DNA from 3 places in the Thioalkalivibrio sp. ARh3 genome. Region 2 is predicted to be linked to each of the others. Evidence: predicted binding sites of a transcription regulator. Region 2 holds the regulator's gene; each other region holds the start of a gene.
What was found. The regulator sigma-54, encoded in region 2, starts transcription at its own class of promoters, with help from an activator protein. The targets are predictions, from matches to a motif close to TGGCANGNTNCNTGCTT.

Region 1 (5,127 bases), on a different contig from region 2:
CTGCTCGCTCAGGGCCTGCAGGCTGGCCTCCATCGCCGGTGTCGGTTCCGGCACGAGGCCGCCGATGATCTGTACCGGGATACCCTCCGGCCAGGGGCGCCGATTCAGATCCGCCAGAAATTCGCTGTCGGGCCGCAGATCGATCTTGGCCGCTCCCGTGCCGTCGCGCAGCCCGGCGAAAAGCGAAAAGCGCTGCTCACGTATGTCGGCGAGCCATTCGCGGACCTCGAGCCAGACCCGCAGGCGTGCCCAGTCAGAGCCCTGGTTGGGTGTGGCGACCAGGATCACGCCCGCAATGGGCGGTCCTTCGACACGTGGGGCTTCGTCGACCGGGTGTCTCCAGCGGGTGACAAAGTCGCGGATCACCAGGCCGCCCATGCTGTGCCCCACCAGAATGACCGGCTGGTTGGTATCCAGCGTGTCCCAGTATTCGGCCAGGAGGTCGGCACTGCGATCAATCGCCTGATCGTTCGGATACCGAAACTCCCAGCCATTGATGCCGGCCGTGTCGAGGGCAGGTGCAAGCGTGTCCCAGATATCCCCGGGCTCGTCGAGGCCGTGCAGCATGACGACCTCGGGGTGGACGTCATCATCGAAGACCGAGGATCGCGGGACAAAGCCGCGGAGGTCATCGGGCAGCGCCATGATCTCCGGAAACCATTCATGCAGGCGGTCCTGGACCTCCAGGCGCAGTTCGCGCTCCTGTTCCGGATGCTGTTCGGTCCAGGTGACCCAGGCGAGGAACGCGAGTACCGGCAAGCCGATCACCAGGGCGGCTGCGTACAGCCGCTTGCGGGAGCGTGTTCGGCGGCGCGATTGGCGGGTCATATTGTAACGATTGGGCATGCGCGCGCGGATCGCAAGGGCCGCCCGGTGCCGGATGTGGTGGACCGGCCACGGAGTGTGCGTGGGGCGAGGTGTATCATGTCCGTACCCTTTTCCCGGAGCTTCCGCATGCGTCATTCGCCGCTCTTGTTGTTGCTGTGCCTGCCGTTTCTCCTCTCGGCCTGCGCAGGCCTGGATGTCCGCGACTTCGGCTTGAATGGCGAGGGGAGTGGAGGAGACCGGGCGGAAGAGGCGATCCGCGAGGCCCTTCGAGTCGGCACCGAACGAACCGTGGAACGCACGGGGCGGGAGGACGGCTATTGGGGCAACCAGGCCATACGGATCGGTCTGCCGCAGGAGTTGCGGCAGGCAGGGGATGTGCTGCGCAGCGCCGGACTGGGCAACCAGGTCGATGATCTCGAACGGCGCATGAACCGGGCCGCAGAGGCCGCCGCACGCGAGGCGACTCCGGTGTTCGTGAATGCGATTCGCGACATGCACCCGTCCGACGTTCACGCGGTTCTGCGCGGTGATGACGATGCCGCGACCCAGTACCTGCGCGGTGCGTCCGAGTCGGATCTGCGCGAGCGCTATGCGCCCGTGGTGCGCGAGCACATGGAAGGTGCCGGGGTGTACCGGGTGTACCAGCCGCTGCGCGATGCAGCCAGCCGTATCCCCGGCCTGGCCGATCTGGATGTGGATCTCGACCGCTATGTGACGGATCACGCGCTGGATGGCCTGTTTACCATCCTGGCGGACGAAGAACGCCGCGTCCGCGAGGACCCGGCTGCACGTACGACGCAACTCCTGCGGGACTATTTCGGCTCATGACACGTGCATGACCGGCGTTTGTGACGCCATGAGACCGGTATCGAAAGCGCCTCGTGTCTGGGTCGTGGCGACACGGGTCGAGGCGATGCATGTGTCGAAATGACGCATCTGCAAGTGTGATGGTGTTCAACTTGCCCGCGGTGCCCTAAGGCTGAAAGCGCCTGCTGGCGCGAGTTTCCGAGATCAGGTCGTTTTGGCACGGAGCCTGCTTTGCTTTGGACCAAGGCCCGAGCAATCGCGACGGGCCATCAAAAGCCAACCGATCTGAAGCAGCAGGAGGCGCACGATGGGACACAAGACCGGTACCGCATATTCGATCGCGCTGGCCCTGGGCCTTGCCCTGGGCGGTGCGAGCACGGCGGCCGCAGAGGACCCGACGGTGTTCGAGCAGGAATGGACGGATGATCCCGAAATGTCCGCCGACGATGTCAGTGAAAGCGATCTGGAGAGCTTCCTGGCTGCGGCGCATGCCGCTCAGGACATCCGCGCTGAATACGCGGACGACATCGCGGAGGCGGAGGGCGAGGACGCCCAGGAACTGCGTGACGAAGCCAACGACGAAATGGTGGCAGCGATTGAGGATGAGGACCTGACGGTCGAGGAATACCAGGATATTGCCTACCTGATCGACAACGACAGCGATCTCGGGGAGCAATTCGCCGAGATTGCGAAGGGTTCGTAACCTGCACAAGCACTACGCCTGCTATCTCCCAGGACCCCGGCGGAGGCTTTGCCCGCTGGGGTTCATTGTGTGAGGGCTGCTGCGCGGCGTCGGGGGGTTATCAGGGTCAACCGCCTCGAGCAGCAGCAGGGATGGGACCTCGTCCGCTTGCAGGGGTCGGGCGAAGTAAAACCCCTGGATGCGGTCGAACCCGAGTTCCCGGCTCAGTTCGATCTGGTGCCGTGTCTCGATGCCCTCGGCCACGGTCGTCAGGCCAAGTGAGCCGGCCAGCAGTGCGATGCCTCGCGCGAGATCAGCGGCCGAGGGATCGTGGCCAAGGTTGGAAACAAGCTGACGGTCGAGCTTGAGCGTGTCGATCGGAAACCGGTTGAGGTAGGCGAGGGATGAATACCCGGTGCCGAAGTCGTCGATGGCGAGATGCACTCCCAGATGCTTCAGGGCCGAGAGGGCGGGTTTGGCGTCCTCGAGCACGAGCACGGTCTCGGTGAGTTCGATGGTCAGGAGGTCGGGCGGCAAGTGGTGTCGCTTGAGCGCGCGAGCGACATCGTATGCGAGTTCGGGGCGGATCAGGTCCCGGGCGGAGAGATTGATCGCGGTATACCAGGGCTCGCGGCCCTGCGCCTGAGCGTGGTTCTTCCACTCTTCGGTCTGTCGACAGGCCTCGGCGACTACCAACTCCCCGATATCGTGTATCAGAGAAGAATCCTCAGCCACGTCGAGGAAGTCCGCCGGGGTGAGCTCCCCGTGTACCGGGTGTTGCCAGCGGATCAGTGCCTCGACTCCGACAAAACGGCGCTGGCGGATCGAGTAGATCGGCTGGTAGCGCAGAAAGAACTCGTTGTGCTTCAGACCTCGCCGAATGTCGAACTCCTGGCGCATGCGCCGCAGCTCCTCGGTGACCGGGCGCAGCGCGGGAATGACCAGCCAGGCCATCAATTGCCCGATCCCAACGAAGAATGCCGTGCGCGTCAGCCAGCGTTCGGTCTCCTGGGCGGTGGCCGTTGCGACATCCACGTAGGTCAGGGGGCCGGCCAGCACACCGGCCACCAGCGCAACGATCAGGGCGGCGCCTGGGCCAAAGCGCGCGGCGGCAAACAGGATCGGCACGTAGTAGAGGTGCGGCACGATGCGGTCGGCACCGCCCGCCAGGTAGGGGATCAGCCAGGAAAGCAGGAGGCCCCCGACAATAATGAGCGTCGCGGAGACAAAGGACATCTCGACCCAGGAGCGGAGCGTGGTGCGCGCCAGGTATTCGGAATACCAGGACCCGTTTGCCTGGAGAGGTGCCGAGTCGGACCTGGACATCGGGAGCTCCTTGCTGGTTGCCGCCGGCCCATCCATGGTGCGGTGCCCGCCTCGGCGGCTTCGGGAAGTCAGAGGTTATGAAATAATGTCGCGCTCGGAGTTGTCTGGAGTTTAGTACAGCCCACAGCAAGTGCGAGCCATGCGTTCCTGTGCCGGGTGGGCCCTGTTAATCACGTGGTGGGGACGTGCCTGTCCCGAGCTGTGAACGTGGGCGTGGCAGGGGCGCGGAGTCTGCAGGATGCGGGCGATCTGCTGGGCCGGCGCCATCGCGGGCGAGGCTATTCCGGGAGGAAGCGAATCTTGCCGTACCAGGCCTCGATGGTGCGTTCGGTGTCGTCGCAGTCGGTCATGATCGCGACGGCATCGATGGTGTCGATCTCGCGGTCGTGCAACTGCCGGAAATCCTCGCGCACATTGCGCCGCTCGGTGACCCATTGCCCGGTTTCGTCGGGCGCGCCGGAACGCACGGCGAGCATGCGGGCCTGGCTCGCGTAGGCATTCGGCCAGTCGGCACCCTCCGGTTTCTCGCTGGCCCACACGTAGTTGATCGCGCGGGTGCGCCAGCGCAGGAGGCCGCCATCCTTCACGACGTATACGCGCGCCGGGTAGTCGTCACCGGCACGTGTGGTCTCGTCAATGCCACTGAATGTCTCGTCCACGCGCCAGCTCCACTCGAGGATAGGGGTGCGTTCGAGGTCGATCGTCTTCTTCAGGTACAGCCCGGACGCACTGTTGTCGCAACTCGCGTGGAGCGCCTCGCGCCCGTCGATCTCGACGGGCTCGTACTGCGTCTCGCCCTCGAACACCTCTTTCTCCCAATTCAGGATGTCGGTGGGGGTGAATCGCGGTTCCGAGGCAAGGGCAAGCCCAGGGGGGCAGGCGAGAATAACGGCAAGCAGGAGCCGTGGAAGCCGGTTGTCGGTTGGCGGGTAGCGGAACGGGTTGCTGATGGCCATGGCCCACCCTTTCCTGCCTCATGAATCTTCAAGCATAGGTGACGGCTGACCCGACGGGAAGCCCGAGCGCGGGGGCGGGGCCGCCCGGCCAGCACGCTGACACGTTCAAGGGAGGCATGGAGGCCGTCCGAGCAGGTGGTGTGGAAGCGCCCGAAGCGCGGTGACGGCCTCGGGCGCGAAAGGGATTACTCGTGAACCACGATGCGTTGGCGGGTGGGGTGCAGGTCCACGCGGGACCTGGATTCGGCGCAGGCTTCCGCAACCTGCTCCAGTCCGGGCAGGTCATTCCGCCGGGCAAGGTGGCGCAGCAGTTCGCTGCCCTGGCAGTCGACCAGCACCTCGCCGTCCTGGCGGCAATGGAACGCGGTGTCGTCGACGGTCCAGTCCATGCCATCGGGCATATTGAGTACCACGGGTTCTTTTTTCAGGACCTGCATTTTGGCCTGCATCGCGTGCTGTCCGTCATCCCAGTTCACTGTGGGGACGTTGTCGTAATGGTGCATTGGGCGTGCTCCTGTTGCCTTCCCT
Region 2 (5,127 bases):
TGGATATCTTTGACGCCGGCGGTATCGAATGGCACTGGACCGCGCCCGAGGCGCTGCACCGGCCCATGGACGAGACCCTGGACCTGATCGGCCCCACGCGAGGGGTGCAGCCCGAGCGTGCCGAACGCGTGCGCACGGTGATCGAGTCCGCCGACGTGACGGTGGCGACCGACATCATGATCGCCACGTCCGATGCGTTCTCGACGCTTGATCAGCCCGGCTTTTTCCAGCGGGGCACGGGTCTGCGCGTGGACTCGCGAGGGGATACCATAGAGCTGTTCCATGACGTGTACACACTCTACAGCGAGTCAGGCGAGGAGGAAGCCGCTGATGACTGAACGTGGTGGGTCGCCGCTCGCTCGGCTCGCGTGGCCCGTGTTGATGGGAAGTGCCTTGCTGATGCTGATCTCGCCGGTCATCGCCCAGCAGCAGCCCCTCCCCGTGGAGATCACAGCGGATCACGCAGAGATGGACGACCGCCGGGGGGTGAGTACCTATACCGGCGATGTGGTGGTGGTCCGTGGGGACATGACGCTGGAGGCGGACAAGGTCTATGTGCGCAGCCGCGACCGGCGCCCCTACGAGATGGAGGCCCACGGCGAGCCCGCGCGGCTCGAGTCGCCGGATCCGGAGACGGGCGAGATGCGCATCGCCACCGCACTGCGGATTGATTACCTCCTGAACGAGGACCGGGTGATCCTGACCGATCAGGCGCATGTGGTCACGGCGGCCGAGGAGGCGCGTGGCAAGCGCATTGTCTACGACCTGGAGACCGACATCATCGAGGCCGAGCGGGGCGAGACCGATGACGAGCGTGTGCGGATCAGGATTCAGCCCCGCGAAGACGACGAATGACCGAGGTGGACTCCAGCATGTCAGCGGCGGCCGGCGGCCAACCGGCTCCAATGGCCGGGTATCTGGCCGGGCGCGAACTGACCAAGCGCTATGGCAAGCGTACAGTGCTGGATCGTGTCGATGTCGACCTGGCCCCGGGAGAGGTGGTGGGGCTGCTGGGCCCGAACGGGGCGGGCAAGACGACCTGTTTCTATAGCCTGGTGGGCCTGATCCGACCGAATCGTGGTCGTATTACGCTGGGTGACCGGGACATCACCCGGGCGCCGATTCACGCGCGGGCCCGGGCCGGGTTGGGCTACCTGCCGCAGGAGGCCTCGATCTTCCGGCGGCTGAGTGTGTGGGACAACCTGCAGGCGGTACTGGAGCTGCGGCGCGAGCTCGATCGCCACGAGCGTCGTCGCATCGGCGATGCCCTGATCGAGGAGTTCCAGCTGGAGACGGTGCGCCACAGCCCGGGGATTGCCCTGTCCGGGGGCGAGCGTCGCCGTGCGGAGATTGCCCGGGCGCTGGCCGGTGATCCGCGCTTTATCTGCCTGGACGAGCCGTTCGCCGGCGTGGACCCGATTTCCGTGGGCGACATCCAGGCCGTGATCGGGCACCTGGCTGAACGTGGAATCGGCGTGCTGATTTCCGATCACAATGTGCGCGAGACCCTGAGAATCTGCGACAGGGCCTATATTCTCAGTGAGGGTCGCATGCTGAGCGCGGGTACCCCGCAGGAACTGCTGGACGACCCCCAGGTGCGCCGGGTGTATCTTGGCGATAACTTTCGGCTGTGAACCGCCTTGGTGCACATGGACCTACGACTCCTTTTAAGATGATTCTGATGGTCACCTTGGACCTGAAACCGCGATGCTGAAGCCCGGGCTCAATCTGCAGCTGGGGCAGACGTTGACGATGACCCCGCAGCTGCAACAGGCCATCCGCCTGCTGCAGCTTTCCACGCTGGAGTTGCAGGCGGAGATCCAGCAGGCGCTGGAAAGCAACCCCATGCTCGAGCAGGTGGAAGACGAGGGCGAGGAAGCCCCGACCGAGCGTCCGGAGGAAGGGGGCGAGTTGGTCGAGGGGGATCGCATGCAGGCCGACACGGCCGGCGATGACGTGATCCCCGAGGAGCTGAGTACCGACAGCCGCTGGGACGACATCTACGAGCCCGCCCCGAGTCCGCGCGGCCTGGACGACCGCGATCCGCTGGAGAATACCTCCGACGGCGAGGACGAGGGCCTGCAGGACCACTTGCTCTGGCAGTTGCATCTGAGCCACCTGACCCCGCGCGACCAGCGGATCGGCGCGGCGTTGATCGACGCGATCACTCCGGATGGTTATCTGGACGGTGAGCTCGAGGCGCTGGCGGAGATGATCAGTCAGGGCGAAGACGAACCCGTGGGGGTCGACGAGGTCGAGGCGGTACTGCACTGGATTCAGCAGTGCGATCCCCTGGGCGTAGGCGCGCGGGACCTGCGCGAGTGCCTGGAGATCCAGTTGGGCCATCTGGCGCCGGATGCCCCGGCGCGCGACGCGGCTCGAGCCATCCTGGAAAATGGCATGGAGAGCCTGGCCAAGCGGGACTACCGGGCCCTGCAGCGTCAGTCCGGGGTGCGCGACCCGGACGAGCTGGCGCGGGCGCTGGACCTGATCCGCACCCTCAACCCGCGTCCGGGTGCCCAGATCAGCGAGCCCAGTTCGGAATACGTCGTGCCGGATGTCTACGTCCGCCATGACCGCGATGGCTGGCGTGTGGACCTGAATCCGGAGATTGCGCCGCGCATTCGCATCAACGATCTCTATGCGGGTATGGTGCGGCAGGTCTCCGATGCCCGTGACAGCGCGTTCATGCGCGATCAGTTGCAGGAGGCACGCTGGTTCCTGAAGAGCCTGCACAGTCGTAACGACACCCTCCTGCGAGTGGCCCAGGCCATCGTGGAACGACAGCAGGGCTTTCTGGAGCATGGAGAGGTCGCGATGCAGCCGTTGATCCTGCGCGACATCGCCGAGGCCCTGGAGATGCACGAATCGACCATCTCGCGGGTGACCACGCAGAAATATATGCATACCCCGCGCGGGGTATTTGAGTTCAAGTACTTCTTTTCCAGTCATGTTGGCACCGCCGATGGCGGCGAATGCTCGGCGACCGCAATCCGTGCCATGATTCGGGAATTGATCGGTGACGAAACGCCGAACAAGCCTCTAAGCGACGCAAAACTGGCCCAGATCCTGTCGGATCGGGGCATCAATGTGGCCCGACGCACCGTGGCCAAGTACCGCGAGGCCATGCATATCCCGTCTTCCAGCGAACGCCGGCAGATGGCGAGCATGCCGAGTGGAAACAAGCAAAAAGGAGCCTGACCATGCAGATCAACCTGACCGGCCATCATGTGGATATCACCGACGCCCTGCGCGACTACGTGAACGAAAAGTTCGCGAAGCTGGAGCGTCACTTCGACAAGGTGATCGACGTGCACGTGGTGCTGACCCACGAGAAGAACCAGAACCTGCACAACAAGGCGGAGGCAAACCTCCAGGTCAGCGGCAATCACATTCATGCCGAAGCCAGTCACGAGGACATGTACGCCGCGATTGACGGCCTGATCGACAAGGTGGATCGTCAGTTGATCAAGCACAAGGAAAAGGTCAAGGACCACCACCGTGCCGAGGGTGCCCAGCGCAACCGCGAGCAGGCCCTGTAGCGTAATGACCGTTGCCGAGCTGATCACCCGCGACCGTATTCGCCTGGAGCCCGAGTGTTCCAGTCAGAAGCGGGCGCTCGAGACCCTGGGCGAGTTGCTGGCTGTCGGCGGCGAGGAATCCGCCGGCCCGGCCAGTGGGGCCATCTTCGAGGCCCTGTCTGCCCGCGAGAAGCTTGGCTCCACCGGTCTGGGACACGGCGTGGCCATCCCCCATGGGCGTCTGGCCGAGCTCGATGCCCCCCGGGTCGCAGTCCTGCGACTGGATCAGGGCGTCGATTTCGACGCCATGGATCACGAGCCGGTGGACATCCTGATCGCGCTGCTGGTGCCCGAGGCGGCGACCAGCGAGCACCTGGATCTTCTGGCGCAGCTGGCTCGCGGACTTTCTCAGCCCGACAATATCGCTTCCCTGCGGCGAGCCGGTGACGCGGAGGTCATGGAGCGTGAACTGACCCGGGCCTTCGGCGACGCCTGAACATGGGGCGCCCCACCGTGTCTGTTCTGTCCCGACAGCTGACGCAACCTCTTCCGGAGGTTCACGGATGAACGAGGCACTGGGGGAGGGCGGCATCGCGCGCGATATCACTGTTGAGGCCCTGATCCAGGCGATGGGCAATCGTCTGGATCTGCGCTATGTGCACGGCGAGCAGGCCGCTCCCGACCGCAATCTGGTCGGCGGTGATGGCGACGACCTGCCCCTGGCCGGACACCTCAACCTGATAAGGCCGAACCGCATCCAGGTCATCGGCGATTTCGAGGCGCGCTATATCGCGCGGCTGAGCGATGCACAACGCGAGCAGCTGATCCTGGAGATGGCTCGTACGGGCACGACCGCGGTGATCTTCGCCGAGGATACCTGCCCGTTCTCGGAGATGCCCCATGTCCCCGAGGAGCAATTGCCGCTGATCCTGTGCTCCTCTACCAGCAGTCACGAGATCATTTCCCTGTTGCGCTACTTCCTGCAGCAGCGGCTGGCCCATTTCGAGGTGCGCCATGGCGTGTTCATGGAGATCCTGGGGATCGGCGTGCTGATCAGCGGGGCCTCCAGCGTGGGCAAGAGCGAGGTGGCGCTGGAACTGATTTCGCGTGGGCACCGGCTGATTGCCGACGACGCACCGGAGTTCGCCCGCATTGCCCCGGATATCGTGCGCGGACACTGCCCGGCCCTGTTGCAGGACCTGCTCGAGGTGCGCGGGCTGGGGGTGCTGAACGTCCGAGCCATGTACGGGGACTCCGCGATCAAGGGCGGCAAGTACCTGCGGCTGATCATTGACCTGCGCGACCACAGCGAGCCCTCGCCGGTGCCGGACGATCGCCTGAACGGCCGCCGCGGGGAGATCGACATCCTCGGACTGCGCATCCCGCTGATCAGCCTGCCGGTCGCGCCGGGGCGCAACATCGCGGTCATGATCGAGGCGGCGGTGCGCAACCACATGCTGCACATGCAGGGCTACGTCGCCGGCGACGACTTGCGCGCGCGCCAGCGCAGGCAGATGAGCGGCGAGCCCGAGGAGCCGCCGTACCACCGCGCGATCCCTGCAACCACCGTCCCCAACCCGGACCCGGAGGGCTGAATGCGACTCCT
Region 3 (5,127 bases), 810 kb from region 2:
GCCATCAGCTGCCCTCCTGCGAATCCCCCGGGGCGGAGGCATCCGTGTCGGCGAGTCCCTCATCGATCAGGCGCAGCTGTGAACGGCGCATCTCCGGCGTCAGGTCATCCTCGAGCCGCTCGATGGCCTCGCGGAAGGACTGCACGCTGGCAAAGCTCAGATAGATGGAGGCAAATCGGATATAGGCCACGTGGTCCAGGGCATGCAAGGCCGCCAGGACCATTTCGCCAATGCGATCGGACTTCACCTCGGGGGCCGCCAGGGAGGCGAGCTGACGCTTGATGTCGTCGATCACGCGCTCGACATCTTCGGTCTTCACCGGGCGCTTGTGCAGCGCCCGGCGCAGACCACTGCGCAGCTTGTCCTCATCGAAGGCGACGCGCTCGCCGGAGCGCTTGACCACCCGCGGCAGGCTGAACTCCGCCCGCTCGAAGGTGGTGAACCGCGCCCGGCACTCGCGGCACTCGCGCCGGCGCCGGATCTGCTCCTGCTCCGGGCCGGCCACCCGCGAGTCGACCACGCGGGTATCGTGGGCGCCACAGGCCGGGCAGCGCATGGCAGGCCGCCGCTACGCCGCGTTATTCGGACGCGCCGTAGACCGGGAAGCGGCGGCAGATCTCGACGACCTTGTCGCGGGTCGCGTCGATCACCTGCTCGTTCTCGTGGTCGTCCAGCACGTCGGCGATCCAACCGGCCAGCTCGCGCGACTCGGCCTCGGTGAAGCCACGGGTGGTCAGCGCGGCGGTGCCGATGCGGATGCCGGAGGTCACGAACGGGGACTGCGGGTCATTCGGCACGGCGTTCTTGTTGACCGTGATGTTGGCGCGGCCCAGGGCGGCATCCGCGGCCTTGCCGGTCATGCCCTTGGACACCAGGCTCAGCAGGAACAGGTGGTTGTCGGTGCCACCGGAGACGATGTCGTAGCCGCGTTCGACCAGGACCTCGGCCATCGCGCGGGCGTTGGCAATCACCTGCTTCTGGTAGGTCTTGAATTCCGGCTCCAGGGCCTCCTTGAACGCCACCGCCTTGCCGGCGATCACGTGCATCAGCGGGCCACCCTGAGTCCCCGGGAAGATCAGCGACTGGAACTTCTTGTTCAGCTCCGGCTGGCCCTTGGTGATGATGAAGCCGCCACGCGGCCCGCGCAGGGACTTGTGCGTGGTCGAGGTGACCACGTGGGCGTGGTCGATCGGGTTCGGGTATTCGCCGGCGGCGATCAGGCCGGAGACGTGGGCCATGTCCACCATCAGGTAGGCGCCCACGGAATCGGCGATCTCGCGGAAGCGCTTCCAGTCGACCACGCGCGAGTAGGCGGAGAAGCCGGCGACGATCATCTTCGGCTGGTGCTCGGTGGCCAGGCGCTGGACCTCGTCGTAGTCGATCAGGCCCTCGTCGGTGATGCCGTACTGCACCGCGTTGTAGATCTTGCCGGAGAAGTTCGGCTTGGCGCCGTGGGTCAGGTGACCGCCGGCGTCCAGGCTCATGCCGAGCACGGTGTCATGCGGCTGCAGCAGGGCCATGTACACCGCCGCGTTGGCCTGCGAGCCGGAATGCGGCTGCACGTTCGCGTAGTCGGCGCCGTAGAGCTCCTTGAGACGGTCGATCGCGAGCTGTTCGACGATATCCACGTACTCGCAGCCACCATAGTAGCGCTTGCCCGGGTAGCCCTCGGCGTACTTGTTGGTCAGCACGGAGCCCTGGGCCTCCATCACGCGCGGGCTGGTGTAGTTCTCGGAGGCGATCAGCTCGATGTGCTCTTCCTGGCGCTGCGCCTCCTTGCTGATCGCGCCCCAGAGTTCGTCGTCGTAGCCGTGGATGCTCATGTCGATCGAAAACATTCGGATCTCCCGTTTCATTCATTCGTGGATTCGGTCTCCCGGCGCGCCGACTCGCCAGCGCAGGCCTGGGAAGGGGGAAACAAAGACGCGTAATGATAGGGGATGCGGGGCATTTTTTCAGGCGGCCGCCACGGCACGGCCCCGCCCCGGGTCCAATGGCGCTTGGCGCCGGACCGCGAATATTGCCTGTTTTTCATGCAGATAAACCGTATCCCCGCGTTCCCGAAAGCTCGACGGGACCGCAACGATGTCCGGCGCATACAACCCCGTGTCCCATTTCTTTACACCCGGCCCCGGCCGGGGAATCCCCGCCGACCGCGGCCCTCGACGCGTGCGGGGCACCACTCGCCCGAACAGGGGGCAAGCAAGGTGTCGCACATTTTTACGCCACCCCCCAGTCCAGTGCTGTGCGGCAGCGGGAGTAAGGGGTCTATCCATCTGTTTTTACGGATGCGTTCCCGAGACCAGCCCGGGTGGCATCGTTTCTGCATAGTCCTGGATGCAAAAGGATCCGGATGGGCCGGATCCGCGCAAGCCACCCAGGGGGCCCCTACCCAGGGAAGGTAAATTGAATGAAACCAACACGCTTCACACCCTATTTCGCGAGTGCGGCCCTGTTGCTGGGCCTGGGACTGTCCGGCGCCACACAGGCTTCCACGATCGACCCGCTGCTGGAGTGCTCCAGCCTGGACGGAGGCGTTGAAGATCGCGTCACCACCAACATTGGCTGTCAGATTCTCTCGCCGCTGGACGGGCATGCGAACGATCCCGTGGGGGGCGACCCCTCGAACTGGATCGTCAACACGGCCGGTGGCACGGGTTTTTTCGGCATCAGCAACTGGCAGTTCGACGGCCGCTGGGAGGATCCGAAGAAGGAAAATGACGAGAATAACGGAAACGATGAACCGCAGCCCCTGGAGTTCGACCCGGCCGATCCGACCCTTAACCTGGTCACGATGAACGGCGACGCCCAGGGCGGGACCTGGACGCTCGATCCGAGCTTTGTCTACGGCGACCTGTTGTTCCTGTTCAAGGACGGCGGCAGCACCAATCTGACCGGGTTCCTGATGACCGGCTACAGCGGCAGCTATCTCTCGCCGTTTATCGAACCGCCGTTTGACTTCCCGGGCGCAAGCCCCAGGGACATCTCCCACGTGAGCATCTATTACCGCCCCAACGGGGACATACCGGAACCCCACACCCTGCTCCTGCTGGGACTGGGACTGGGCCTGCTGGGCCTCGCCCTGCAGCGGAAATCGCGCAGGCGTTCGCAGGGCTCCCTGACAACCTGACGACACCCAACCAACACACCCCATCCATGATGGCGCCCATGTGGCGCCATCATTTCGTTTGGGCCGGCCGATCGTAAATGGCACACCTCAGCCGGACCTGTCCGGTTTTTTTACACCCCGCCCGCACCCGATGGCCGGCTCTGTCGCGCCTGCATCTGTAACCCGCTGTTTCAAATATACAATCGTCCAGCAGATCAAATATGGCACGGGGCGTGCTGTATTTCCGCTTGGTCAGTGCTGGCACTTTTGGATGACCCAGACCCCAGCCGCTTGACCAGGAACCATGGAGGGACTTTTGTCCCATGGAGGTAAGCCCGATGTCGTTCAAGCCCTTGCTCTCTTTGCTGGCCGGCACCCTGTTCGCGGCGAGCCTGTCGCTCTCCGGGGCCACTCACGCCGCGCTCCTCGATTGCACCACCCTGCCCGGCAACGTCGGTGATGCCATCACCGACAACCTCGGCTGTCAGATCCTGTCGCCCCTGGATGGCGCGGCAACCGACCCCACCACCGGGGATCCGTCTATCTGGCTGGTGAATACCGCCGGCGGTACCGGGTTCTTCGGGATCAACGACTGGCGGTTCGACGGCCGCTGGACCTCCCCCGGGGCAAACAGCGCGACCCTCGCCAGCTTCGATGGCAATCGCCACAGCGGGCAATGGAGCCTGGATTCCGGTTGGGACTACGGGGATCTCCTGCTGGTGTTCAGCCATGGCCAGGGCACCAACCTTGTCGGCTTCCTGATGACCGGCACGAGCGGTGAATACCGCTCGCCCTTCACCCAGCCGCCGTTCGATTACCCGGGTGTGGCTACGCGCAATATCTCGCAGATCAGTGTTTATTTCCGTCCGAGCAGGGACGGCACGATCCCCGAACCGACAACGGTGATGCTGATGGCCGCAGGGCTCGGTCTGCTCGGTCTGATCCTGCGGCATCACCGACGGCGCGGGCCCCGTTTACCCGCCTGAAGTCCCATCCAGCGGCTACCGACCACTGAACCGGGGGTGCGCCGCTCGGTCAGGCCCTCTGCCCGAACAAGGATGATCCTGAACAGCCCCCGGTATCCCGGCGCGCGGGTGCCGCCGCCCCGGGGCCGCGCACAACCCCGCCCCGAACGCGAACGTGCGATTTGGTCGGCATCTCCCTAGAATTCTCGGCACAGCCGCGATTCGTTCCCGGCACCAAACCCGGAGGGCGTATGAACCGATTCAGTGTGCCGAGGGTCAACCAGCGCTGGCTGCGCCGCCTGGCGGGCATACTGGCCATGGTCACCCTGCTGCTGGCGACTGCCGCGCAAGCCGAATCGCGTTTCATCAACATTGGCACCGGCGGGGTCACCGGGGTGTACTACCCGGCGGGCCAGCACCTGTGCCGCCTGTTCAACACCCGGCGCGACGAGCACGGGATGCGCTGCACGGCGGAGAGCACCGGCGGCTCGGTATTCAACCTCAACATGATCCGCTCGGGCGATATGGACTTCGGCGTTGCGCAGTCTGACCTTCAACACCACGCCTACCGCGGTACCGGGCGCTTCGAGGAATACGGGCCCACCACCCATTTGCGTGCGGTCTTCAGCCTGCATGCCGAACCGCTTACCCTGGTGGTACGCCCCGATGCGGGCATCGAGGGGCTGGACGACCTGCCCGGCAAGCGCGTCAACATCGGCAACCCCGGTTCCGGTCAGCGCATCCTGATGGAAGAACTGATGGAAGCACTGGGCTGGGACCATGACAGCTTCCGCCGAGTCGGCGAGCTGCCTTCCCGCGAACAGGCGCAGGCCCTGTGCGACAACCGCATCGACGCCTTTGTGTTCTCCGTCGGCCACCCCTCGGCCGCGATCCAGGAGCCCATTGCAACCTGCGACGCTCGGCTGGTCTCGATCGAGGGCTCGACGATCGACCAGCTGGTGGAGGAGACGCCCTATTACCTGCGCGCGGTAATTCCGGCCGGCACCTACCCGAACCAGGACGACGACATCCACACGTACGGCGTCGGTGCCA

Region 1: a site for sigma-54 is predicted at 1,851-1,867, ahead of C995_RS0105210 (DUF4168 domain-containing protein). Genes of this name have one in related genera too.
Region 3: a site for sigma-54 is predicted at 2,313-2,329, ahead of C995_RS0103860 (PEP-CTERM sorting domain-containing protein). Genes of this name have one in related genera too.

What each region holds. Positions count from the first base shown of each region.
Region 1 is NZ_KB897948.1:79,338-84,464, reverse strand. It holds gene C995_RS0105220 (alpha/beta fold hydrolase) at 1-846, opposite strand, end outside; gene C995_RS0105215 (DUF4197 domain-containing protein) at 955-1,656, shown strand; gene C995_RS0105210 (DUF4168 domain-containing protein) at 1,943-2,338, shown strand; gene C995_RS0105205 (EAL domain-containing protein) at 2,360-3,643, opposite strand; gene C995_RS0105200 (DUF3047 domain-containing protein) at 3,922-4,599, opposite strand; gene C995_RS0105195 (hypothetical protein) at 4,785-5,102, opposite strand.
Region 2 is NZ_KB897947.1:2,651-7,777, reverse strand. It holds gene lptC (LPS export ABC transporter periplasmic protein LptC) at 1-338, shown strand, start outside; gene lptA (lipopolysaccharide transport periplasmic protein LptA) at 331-855, shown strand; gene lptB (LPS export ABC transporter ATP-binding protein) at 873-1,634, shown strand; gene C995_RS0100040 (RNA polymerase factor sigma-54) at 1,708-3,201, shown strand; gene hpf (ribosome hibernation-promoting factor, HPF/YfiA family) at 3,204-3,542, shown strand; gene C995_RS0100030 (PTS sugar transporter subunit IIA) at 3,547-4,017, shown strand; gene hprK (HPr(Ser) kinase/phosphatase) at 4,085-5,116, shown strand; gene rapZ (RNase adapter RapZ) at 5,117-5,127, shown strand, end outside.
Region 3 is NZ_KB897947.1:815,964-821,090, reverse strand. It holds gene ribD (bifunctional diaminohydroxyphosphoribosylaminopyrimidine deaminase/5-amino-6-(5-phosphoribosylamino)uracil reductase RibD) at 1-5, opposite strand, end outside; gene nrdR (transcriptional regulator NrdR) at 5-556, opposite strand; gene glyA (serine hydroxymethyltransferase) at 579-1,838, opposite strand; gene C995_RS0103860 (PEP-CTERM sorting domain-containing protein) at 2,411-3,130, shown strand; gene C995_RS0103855 (PEP-CTERM sorting domain-containing protein) at 3,463-4,095, shown strand; gene C995_RS0103850 (TAXI family TRAP transporter solute-binding subunit) at 4,326-5,127, shown strand, end outside.